Regions from separate parts of the Nocardioides sp. NPDC087217 genome, predicted to be linked through region 2. Evidence: riboswitches for the same ligand, from Rfam matches in the RefSeq annotation. Region 2 holds a riboswitch; the other holds the start of a gene.
The links. A riboswitch is a leader RNA that binds a small molecule or an ion and turns the genes downstream of it on or off. The one in region 2 is predicted to bind thiamine pyrophosphate.

Region 1 (4,403 bases), on a different contig from region 2:
AGACGGGCGACGAGCCCCGGATCGGGGGCTGGGCCACGGGAGGTGGAGGTCATTGGAGAAGATTGGCACGTGGACGCCGTGACCCTGATCGGATTTATCGTGGCCGGGTATGCCGCGTTCGTGACGATCGCGGCCGTGCTCGGCGTTGTACTGAAGGCGCCCCGGCCCAAGTGGCTGGACCAGGTGGCGTGGATGCTGGAGCTCCTGGCTGTCGTGCTCGCGATCGGGGCGCTGGCGGCCTGGTCGGGCGGACGCAAGCCGGAGTCGCTGTCGACCTTCCTGGGCTACCTCGGCGCGCTGGTGTGCCTGATGCCGCTGGCGCTGCAGACGATGCGTACGGACCGCTCGACCTGGTCCTCGGGCGTGATCGCGGCGGCGGCCCTGGCGACGGGCGTCGTGGCCGTACGCGTCATGATGGTCCGGTGACCGCGACCTCACCTGCCAAGACTCGTTCCGGTCCGCATCTGGTGCTGCTGACCGTCTACGCGATCTTCGTGCTCGCCGCGGGCGCCCGGTCGCTGGTGCAGGTCTTCACCGACTTCGACGAGGCCCCGATCGCCTACTCGCTCTCGGTGGTCGCCGCGGCGACGTACGTCGCGGGCTGGTTCGCGATCCGCCGAGCCGCCAACGGGTCGGCGGGCTTCGCGAAGATCATGCTGTGGATCGAGCTGGGCGGCGTCATCGTCGTCGGTGTCCTGTCCTTGGCCGTGCCGTCCTGGTTCCCGGATGACTCGGTATGGTCGAAGTTCGGGAGCGGATACGGATTCGTTCCCGCCCTGTTGCCGATCCTGGGTCTGCTCTGGCTCTGGAAAGGTCGACCCGAAGGAGACCGATGAGTCAGTCGACAGCCACCGCCATCTCGCCTGACTCGGGGGAGCACTGGTCCGCTCCGGGAGCGTGGACGGTCGCCGACGGCGTACACCGGATCCCGCTGCCGCTGCCGATGGACGGGCTCAAGGCGGTCAACATCTACGTCCTCGAGGGCGACGACGGGCTCTCGCTGGTCGATGGCGGCTGGGCGATCACCGAGGGCCGCTCTGCGCTGGAGAACGGCCTGAAGAAGCTCGGCTTCGAGTTCGGTGACATCCGGCGCTTCCTGGTCACCCATGTGCACCGCGACCACTACACGCTCGCCTCGGTGCTCGGTCAGGAGTTCGGCGCGGACGTGCTGCTCGGCGCCGGCGACCGGCCGACCCTCGAGCTCACCAACGGCGACCTCGACGGCTGGGTCTCGACCGATCGGCTGCTCGCCCACGCCGGCGCGCACGAGCTGGCCGCGAAGTGGGCCGCCAACCCGCCGCCCGCGCCCGACCTGTCCCACTGGCGGATGCCTTCTCGGTGGTTGGAGGGCGACGTACGCCTCGACGTCGCCGGCCGCGACCTCGATGCCGTGCACACCCCTGGTCACACCCAGGGCCACTACGTCTACGCCGACCTGGCCGGCTCGGTCCTGTTCGCCGGCGACCACGTGCTGCCCACGATCACGCCGTCGATCGGCTTCGAGCCGGTGCCGGTCATCGACCCGCTCGGCGACTTCATGGCCTCGCTGACCAAGGTCCGCACCCTCCCCGACCTGCGCCTTCTCCCCGCCCACGGCCCCGTCGCCCCGTCGTCGCACGCCCGTGTCGACGAGCTGCTGGCCCACCACGAGTCCCGGCTCGCCCAGTCACTGGCGTCCCTGCAGGCAGGGAGGCGCTCGGCGCTCGAGGTGGCCAACGACCTCGGCTGGACCCGCCACGAGCGTGCCTTCGCCGAGCTCGACTACTTCAACGCCGGCCTCGCGGTCATGGAGACCAAGGCTCACCTCGAGCTGTTGGCCGCACGCGGTCAGGCCACCCGCGAGGAGACGGAGACCAGCGTGCTGTTCGCCCCCGTCAGCGGGTGAGGCGCATCGGGGTGTGCGGGATGCCGTCCTCGAGGAACTCCTCGCCGTCCTTCACGAACCCGAACTTGGCGTACCAGCCGGCCAGCGGCGTCTGAGCGTCGAGGACGATGTCGCGGTCGGTGAGGGCCTCGACGGCGGCCTTCATGATCACGTCGGCCAGACCCTTGCCGCGGTGGGTGGGGGCGAGGACGACGCGGCCGATCCGCCACACGTCGCCGTCGTCGAGGATGCGGGCGGTGCCGGCGAGCTGGTCGCCGTCGCTCAGCACCACGTGACGCGTTCCGGGCTCGAGGTCGCGGCCGTCCAGATCGGGGTACGGGCAGTCCTGCTCGACGATGAAGACGTCCTGGCGCAGCCGCCACAGGGCGTACGCGGTCTTCGGGGAGAGGTCGTCGAAGGACGAGATGGCGACGTCGGTCATGGGTCGATTCTGGCAAGCAGTAGTGTTGCCGGGAACAGACAGGGGAGGCCGGGAGGCCTGAGAGTGCGGCGAACAGCGCCGCAGACCCTCCGAACCTGCTCCGGTTGATACCGGCGAAGGGAGTCAGAAATGCGCATGCGTACGCCTGCCATCGCTGCCACTGCAATCTCGGCTCTGCTGCTGTCCGCGTGCGGTGGCAGCCCCGCCGAGCCGGACGCCAAGCCGTCGAGCGGCCCCGACGACAAGACCGTCGTGCTGCTGACGCACGACAGCTTCACGCTGCCGAAGGAGGTGCTGGCCGAGTTCACCGAGAAGACCGGCTACACCGCCGAGATCCGGCACGCGGGCGACGGTGGCGAGCTGACCACCAAGATCGCCATGGACACCGGCAACCCCGACGGTGACGCGGTCTTCGGCGTCGACAACACCTTCGCCAGCCGGGCGATCGACCAGGGCGCGCTGGAGGCGTACACGCCGGAGACGGTCCCGGCCGGGGTCGACGAGTTCAACCTCCCGGGCGACGAGAAGCACTTCCTCACCCCGGTCGACAACGGCAGCGTGTGCGTCAACATCGACACCGAGTGGTTCGCGGCCAAGAAGCTGACGCCGCCGGAGTCGCTCGACGACCTGGCCGAGCCTGCGTACAAGGATCTCTTCGTGACCCCCGGCGCGGCGACGTCGACGCCGGGCATGGCGTTCCTGCTGGCGACCGTCGCCGAGTACGGCGAGGATGGCTGGGCCGACTACTGGGGCAAGCTGATGGACAACGGCACCAAGGTCGTCGACGGCTGGGACCAGGCCTACTACTCCGACTTCACCCAGGGCGGCGGCAAGGGGACGCGACCGATCGTCGTGTCGTACGACTCCTCGCCGGCCTTCACCGTCAAGGACGGCAAGACGACGACGAAGGCGCTGCTGGACACCTGCTTCCGACAGGTCGAATACGCCGGCGTGCTCGAGGGCGCCGACCACCCCGAGGGCGCCAAGGCGCTGATCGACTTCATGCTCTCCGACAGCGTGCAGGGGGCACTGCCGGAGAGCATGTACGTGTTCCCCGTCTCCTCCGGCGTCGAGCTGCCCGCCGACTGGGCGAAGTTCGCCCAGCAGCCCACTGAACCGCTCTCCGTCGAGCCTGAGGCGATCGACGAGAACCGGGAAGCGTGGCTGGCGACCTGGAGTGACACGATCGCGCAGTGAGCTCCACCCGTCGTGCTGTGATCTGGCGGATCGGGACCCTGGTCGCGCTCGCCGCTCTCCCGGTGGCTGTGCTGGCGGTCTTCTTCGTCCTGCCGGTCACCGGGATGGTGCAGCGCGGCCTGTTCTTCGAGGGATCCTTCGACCCGTCGGTCGTGTCCAGGATCGTGGGGCGCCCGGAGATCCAGCGGGCGCTCTGGTTCACGCTGTGGTCCTCGGGCCTGGCGACGGTGCTGAGCGTCGCGCTCGGGCTGCCGGCTGCGTACGCGCTCTACCGGCTGAGCTTCCCGATGCAGCGGTTCATCCGGGCGGGACTGCTGGTGCCGTTCGTGCTCCCCACCGTCGTCGTCGGGGTCGCCTTCCGTGAGCTCATCGGCGAGGCCGGGCTGTTGGCCGGGTTGGGGCTCGACGGGACGCCGACCGCGATCATCCTCGGGCTGGTGTTCTTCAACGCCTCGGTGGTGATCCGCGCGGTCGGGGCGGCCTGGGAGTCGCTCGACCCGCGTCCCGGGGAGGCCGCTGCCGCGCTGGGCGCCTCGCCTTCCCGGGTCCTGTTGACCATCACCCTGCCGGCGCTGCGTCCCGCCATCGTCTCGGCGGCGTCGGTGGTCTTCCTCTTCTGCGCGACCGCGTTCGGGATCGTGCTCACCCTCGGTGGGGTGCGCTACAACAGCATCGAGACCGAGATCTACAAGCTGACCTTCACCCTGTTCGACCTTCCCGGTGCCGCGGTGCTGTCGGTGCTCCAGCTGGTGGTCGTCATCGGGCTGCTGGTCGTGGCCGGCCGGCTGCGATCGGTGCCGGACCCCGCGCAGTCCCGGGTCGTCGTACGCCGCCGGCGGGTCTCGCTGCGAGACATCCCGGCCCTGTTGTCGACGTCGGTGCTGGTCCTGCTGGTGGCCG
Region 2 (4,403 bases):
CGAGCAGCTCGGCCAGCTTGGCCCGATGCTCCAGGGGCTCGTCGAGCTCACGGAGTACGACGTGGGTCAGGCCGGCCTCGGCGCATGCTGCCATCGTCGCGAACAGGCTGCGGCCGAGCGGCAGCTGGGAGCGGTCGGTGAGGACGAGCAGTCGCGGCAATGCGGTCATGCGATCCGGCCCTCCATCGGAGACGACGCCCGGGCGACCGCCTGCCGCGGGATCCGGCCGGCGGCGCGGGCGGTGTGCCCGGCCTCGACGGCCAGACGCAGCGCGCGAGCCATCCCGACCGGGTCGTCGGCGCGGGTCACCGCGGTGGCGGCGAGGACCGCTGAGCAGCCGAGCTCCATCGCCAGGGCCGCGTCCGAGGCCGTACCGACACCGGCGTCGAGCACGACGGGCACGGACACCGCGGCGACCACCGCCTCGATCGCGTACGGGTTCAGCAGCCCGAGCCCCGACCCGATCGGCGAGCCGAGCGGCATCACCGCCGCGCAGCCGGCGTCCTCGAGCCGGCGGGCGAGGACGGGGTCGTCGGTGGCGTACGGAAGGACCGTGAAGCCCTTGCGCACCAGCTGCTCGGCGGCCTCGACGAGCTCGACGGCATCGGGCATCAGCGAGGTCTCGTCGCCGATCACCTCCAGCTTGACCCAGTCGGTCTCCAGCGCCTCGCGGGCGAGCTCAGCGGTCAGCACCGCCTCGCGTGCCGAGAGGCAGCCCGCGGTGTTGGGCAGGATCGGAACCTCCGCCGCGCGCAGCGTCTCCAGCAGCCCGCCGGAGGCCGTCGAGGACGTACGCCGCATCGAGACCGTCACCAGACCCGGCTCGGCCGCGGCGATGACGCCGGGCAGCAGGGCCAGGTTGGGCAGGCCGCCGGTGCCGAGGAAGAGGCGTGAGGAGAGCTCGCGCCCGGCGATCTTGAAGATGCTGCTCATCCGCCCTGCACCGCCGTCACGATCTCGACGACATGACCGTCCTGGAGCTGCCATCGCGCCCAGTCGTCGCGCGGCACGACCTCCTCGTCCACGGCGACGGCGATGCCGCTCGGCCGCCGGTCGCCGGTACGTGCCTCGAGCAGGTCGGCAACGGTGCCGCTGACCTCCATCGGCTCGCTGTTCACGGTGATCTTCATCCGTCCTCCTTCGTCCGGAACCGACGCGGATCGACCGCGGGCTCCACTGACCCTGTCTCGATGTGGTCGGCCACCAGCTGCGCGATGAGCGGCCCCAGCAGGACGCCGTTGCGGTAGGCGCCCGCGGCGAGCACGACTCCCGGCTCGTGGGTCGGGCCGACCAGCGGGAGGTTGTCGGCGGTGCTCGGGCGGTCGCGCGAGGTCGCCTCCACCACGCTCGCGCGGTCCAGCGCCGGCACCACCCGGCGGGCGGAGTCGAGCAGCCGCCACACGCCTTCGACGGTCGGCAGCAGCGGACCGTCGCGCTCCTCGGTGGTGGCCCCGATGACCACCTCGTCGCTGTCGATCCGCGGCACCACGTAGATCTGCTCGCCGTGCGCCCAGGCCCGCACCGTCCGCTCCACCGGCTCCTGCGTCCGCACCCGCACGACGTCCCCGCGCACCGGGCGGATGAGAGAGGAGTAGGGATCGGGGAGGTTCGCCCCCGTGGCTATGACGGTGACGTCAGCGACCGTGTTGGTCTCGACACCGGCTCGCTGGCGCTCGCCGGGCTCGACCAGCGGAGAACCGGCGGTTGCGTGGGTTGAGCCGCCGGAGCCGCTAGGCGGAGGCGTGTCGAAACCAACACGGTCCCCGACCCGTTCGAGCAGCGCGCGGACGACCGCGCGCGGGTCGACCGAATGGTCCTCGGCGAGGAACGCCCCACCGGCGACCCGGCCGAGCCCCGGCTCGCGGGCCAGCAGCTCGCGGCGTACGAGTCTCTCGTAGGAGACCCCGGCGAGATCGAGCACCGAGAGCTGCCGCTCGACCTGCTGGACGTCCCCAGCGTCGAGGCCGACGAGCAGCGTCCCGCGAGTGTGCACGGGCACCCCGAGCCGGGCGGCGAACCCGGGCCAGAGTGCCAGCGACGACAGGCACAGTCGGGTCAGCGACTCCTCGCCGTACCAGGCCTCACCGGCCGGGCTGAGCATGCCGGCCGCGGCGTACGACGCCCCCGAGCCCGGCGCCGGATCGACCACCGTGACGTCGTGCCCGCGGCGGAGCAGCTCGTCGGCCACGGACAGCCCGACGATCCCGGCACCGAGGATCCGTACCCGCATCAGCCGACGGCTTCCACGAGCTCCTTCGCGGCCTGGAGTGGGTCGGGTTGTCGCCAGAGTCCGCCGATCACGGCGACTCCGTGGGCGCCGGCGGCGCGGACGGCCCCGGCGGAGGTCGTCGAGATCCCGCCGATCGCGATCAGCGGCAGGACGCCGGCGGCGGCCGTGACCGCGTCGACGCCGAGCGGGTCGGGAAGCCCGGCCTTGGAGGTGGTGGCGAAGACCGGCCCGAACCCGGCGTAGTCCGCGCCCGCCGCGGCTGCCGCCTCGACCGCGGCACGGTCCCGGCAGGTCGCGCCGATGATCAGCCCCGGAGCGACCGCGTCGGCGATCCGCCGGGCGTCTGCCAACGGCAGATCGGACGCGCCGAGATGGACGCCGTCAGCACCGGCGGCGAGCGCTACATCGAGCCGGTCGTCGACGACGACGCACGCCTCGTACGCCGCGACGAGCTCGATGACGGACGCGGTGAGGACCACCAGCTCCCGTGTGGTCGCGCCCTTGTCGCGTACCTGGAAGCCGTCGACTCCTGCCGCGGCGAGCGCAGGCAGGAGCGTCAGGTCGTCGGTCGTGGACACGAGGCAGAACAGCCGCGGGAGAGCAGGCAACACGTCAGGTCACTTCCTTCGCCGGCATTATCCGGATCAGGTACTACGGTCGGAGCGGCTCCAGCTCCCTCTCAGCCCGCTGCCGCGGACTCCCGTGTGGGTTGGGTCTCGATCACTGTAACGGAATCGTGGGCACCCGACGCAAGGGGTTCACCCGATCATGGACGACTGACCTCCGCGCTGTGCGAGCGGCTTGAGCTCACAGGCCTCCGCGAAGCCGTCGGACTCGATGCCCAGGGCGATGTTGGTGCGGGTCGAGAAGTTGGCGAACCCGATGACCGCGGTCAGCTCGACCACCGCCGCCTCGCCGAGCTGCGCGACCAGGCCCGACACCATCTCGTCGGTGACGATCGGCTCCGCCTGGCTCATCGCCTCGGCGTACGCCATCACGTCCCGCTCCAGCGCCGTGAAGACATCGGACTCACGCCAGCGCGGCACCTCCCGAGCCTTGTCCATGTCGAGACCGCGGTTGTGCGCCTCGAAGTAGTTGAAGTCCAGGCACCAGCTGCACCCCACGGCCGAGGCGACGGCCATGTGGGCGAAGGACTTCAGCTGCTCGTCGCAGGCGTCCCACTTCTTCACCTTGGAGCCGAGGCCGGACATGCCCATCAGCACCTCCTGGTTGTGCCAGTAGACGCCGACCGAGGACGGCACCTGACCGAGCATCTTCTTGGCGAACCGCTTGATCAGCATCCCCTTGAAGCCGGTGATCTCCGCGGGCGCGATACGGGTGGCAGTCATTTCTCCTCCTGGTTCTCGGCCCCGCTCTCCGGGGGCGCTCGACATCTAGACGACGGACGCGCGCGATCTGTGACATCCCCGGCGGCGTACGATTCTCTTCCGTGGCTGACGTTGAGTTCCGGTACTCCGACCTCCTCCCGACCGGCAAGGACGACGCTCCTTACCGCTTGATCACCAGCGAGGGGGTGGAAGAGATCGAGGTCGACGGGCGCAAGTTCCTCAAGGTCGACCCCGAGGCGATCCGCCGACTGACCGCCGAGGCGATGAAGGACATCAACCAGTACCTCCGCCCGGCCCACCTCAAGCAGCTGCGGAAGATCATCGACGACCCCGAGGCCTCCGGGAACGACCGCTTCGTCGCGCTCGACCTGCTCAAGAACGTCAACATCTCCGCCGGCGGGATCCTGCCGATGTGCCAGGACACCGGCACCGCGATCGTGATGGGCAAGAAGTCCGAGGGTGTGCTGACCGGCGCCGACGACGCCGAGACCGTCAGCCGCGGTGTCTTCGACGCCTACACGAAGCTCAACCTGCGCTACTCCCAGCTGGCGCCGCTGACCACCTACGAGGAGAAGAACACCGGCTCCAACCTGCCCGCGCAGGTCGAGATCTACTCGACCACCGAGGGCGAGAACGGCCCGGAGTACAAGTTCCTCTTCATGGCCAAGGGCGGCGGCTCGGCCAACAAGTCGTTCCTGTTCCAGGAGACCAAGGCGATCCTCAACCCCGACCGGATCCTGACCTTCCTCGACGAGAAGATCCGCTCGCTCGGCACCGCGGCCTGCCCGCCGTACCACCTCGCCGTCGTCATCGGCGGGACCTCG

Region 1: linked by a shared signal. The riboswitch ahead of ACIO3S_RS21690 (thiamine ABC transporter substrate binding subunit) and the one ahead of thiE (thiamine phosphate synthase) in region 2 are both predicted to bind thiamine pyrophosphate.

Annotation. Positions count from the first base shown of each region.
Region 1 covers NZ_JBIUZB010000005.1:193,088-197,490, forward strand. Annotated here, with positions in the region: gene ACIO3S_RS21665 (putative protein N(5)-glutamine methyltransferase) at 1-53, opposite strand, end outside; gene ACIO3S_RS21670 (hypothetical protein) at 70-426, shown strand; gene ACIO3S_RS21675 (hypothetical protein) at 423-836, shown strand; gene ACIO3S_RS21680 (MBL fold metallo-hydrolase) at 833-1,885, shown strand; gene ACIO3S_RS21685 (GNAT family N-acetyltransferase) at 1,875-2,306, opposite strand; TPP riboswitch at 2,337-2,445, shown strand; gene ACIO3S_RS21690 (thiamine ABC transporter substrate binding subunit) at 2,442-3,503, shown strand; gene ACIO3S_RS21695 (ABC transporter permease) at 3,500-4,403, shown strand, end outside.
Region 2 covers NZ_JBIUZB010000001.1:435,174-439,576, forward strand. Annotated here, with positions in the region: gene ACIO3S_RS02315 (thiamine phosphate synthase) at 1-169, opposite strand, end outside; gene ACIO3S_RS02320 (thiazole synthase) at 166-933, opposite strand; gene thiS (sulfur carrier protein ThiS) at 930-1,130, opposite strand; gene thiO (glycine oxidase ThiO) at 1,127-2,230, opposite strand; gene thiE (thiamine phosphate synthase) at 2,230-2,841, opposite strand; TPP riboswitch at 2,835-2,944, opposite strand; gene ACIO3S_RS02340 (carboxymuconolactone decarboxylase family protein) at 2,989-3,579, opposite strand; gene ACIO3S_RS02345 (fumarate hydratase) at 3,681-4,403, shown strand, end outside.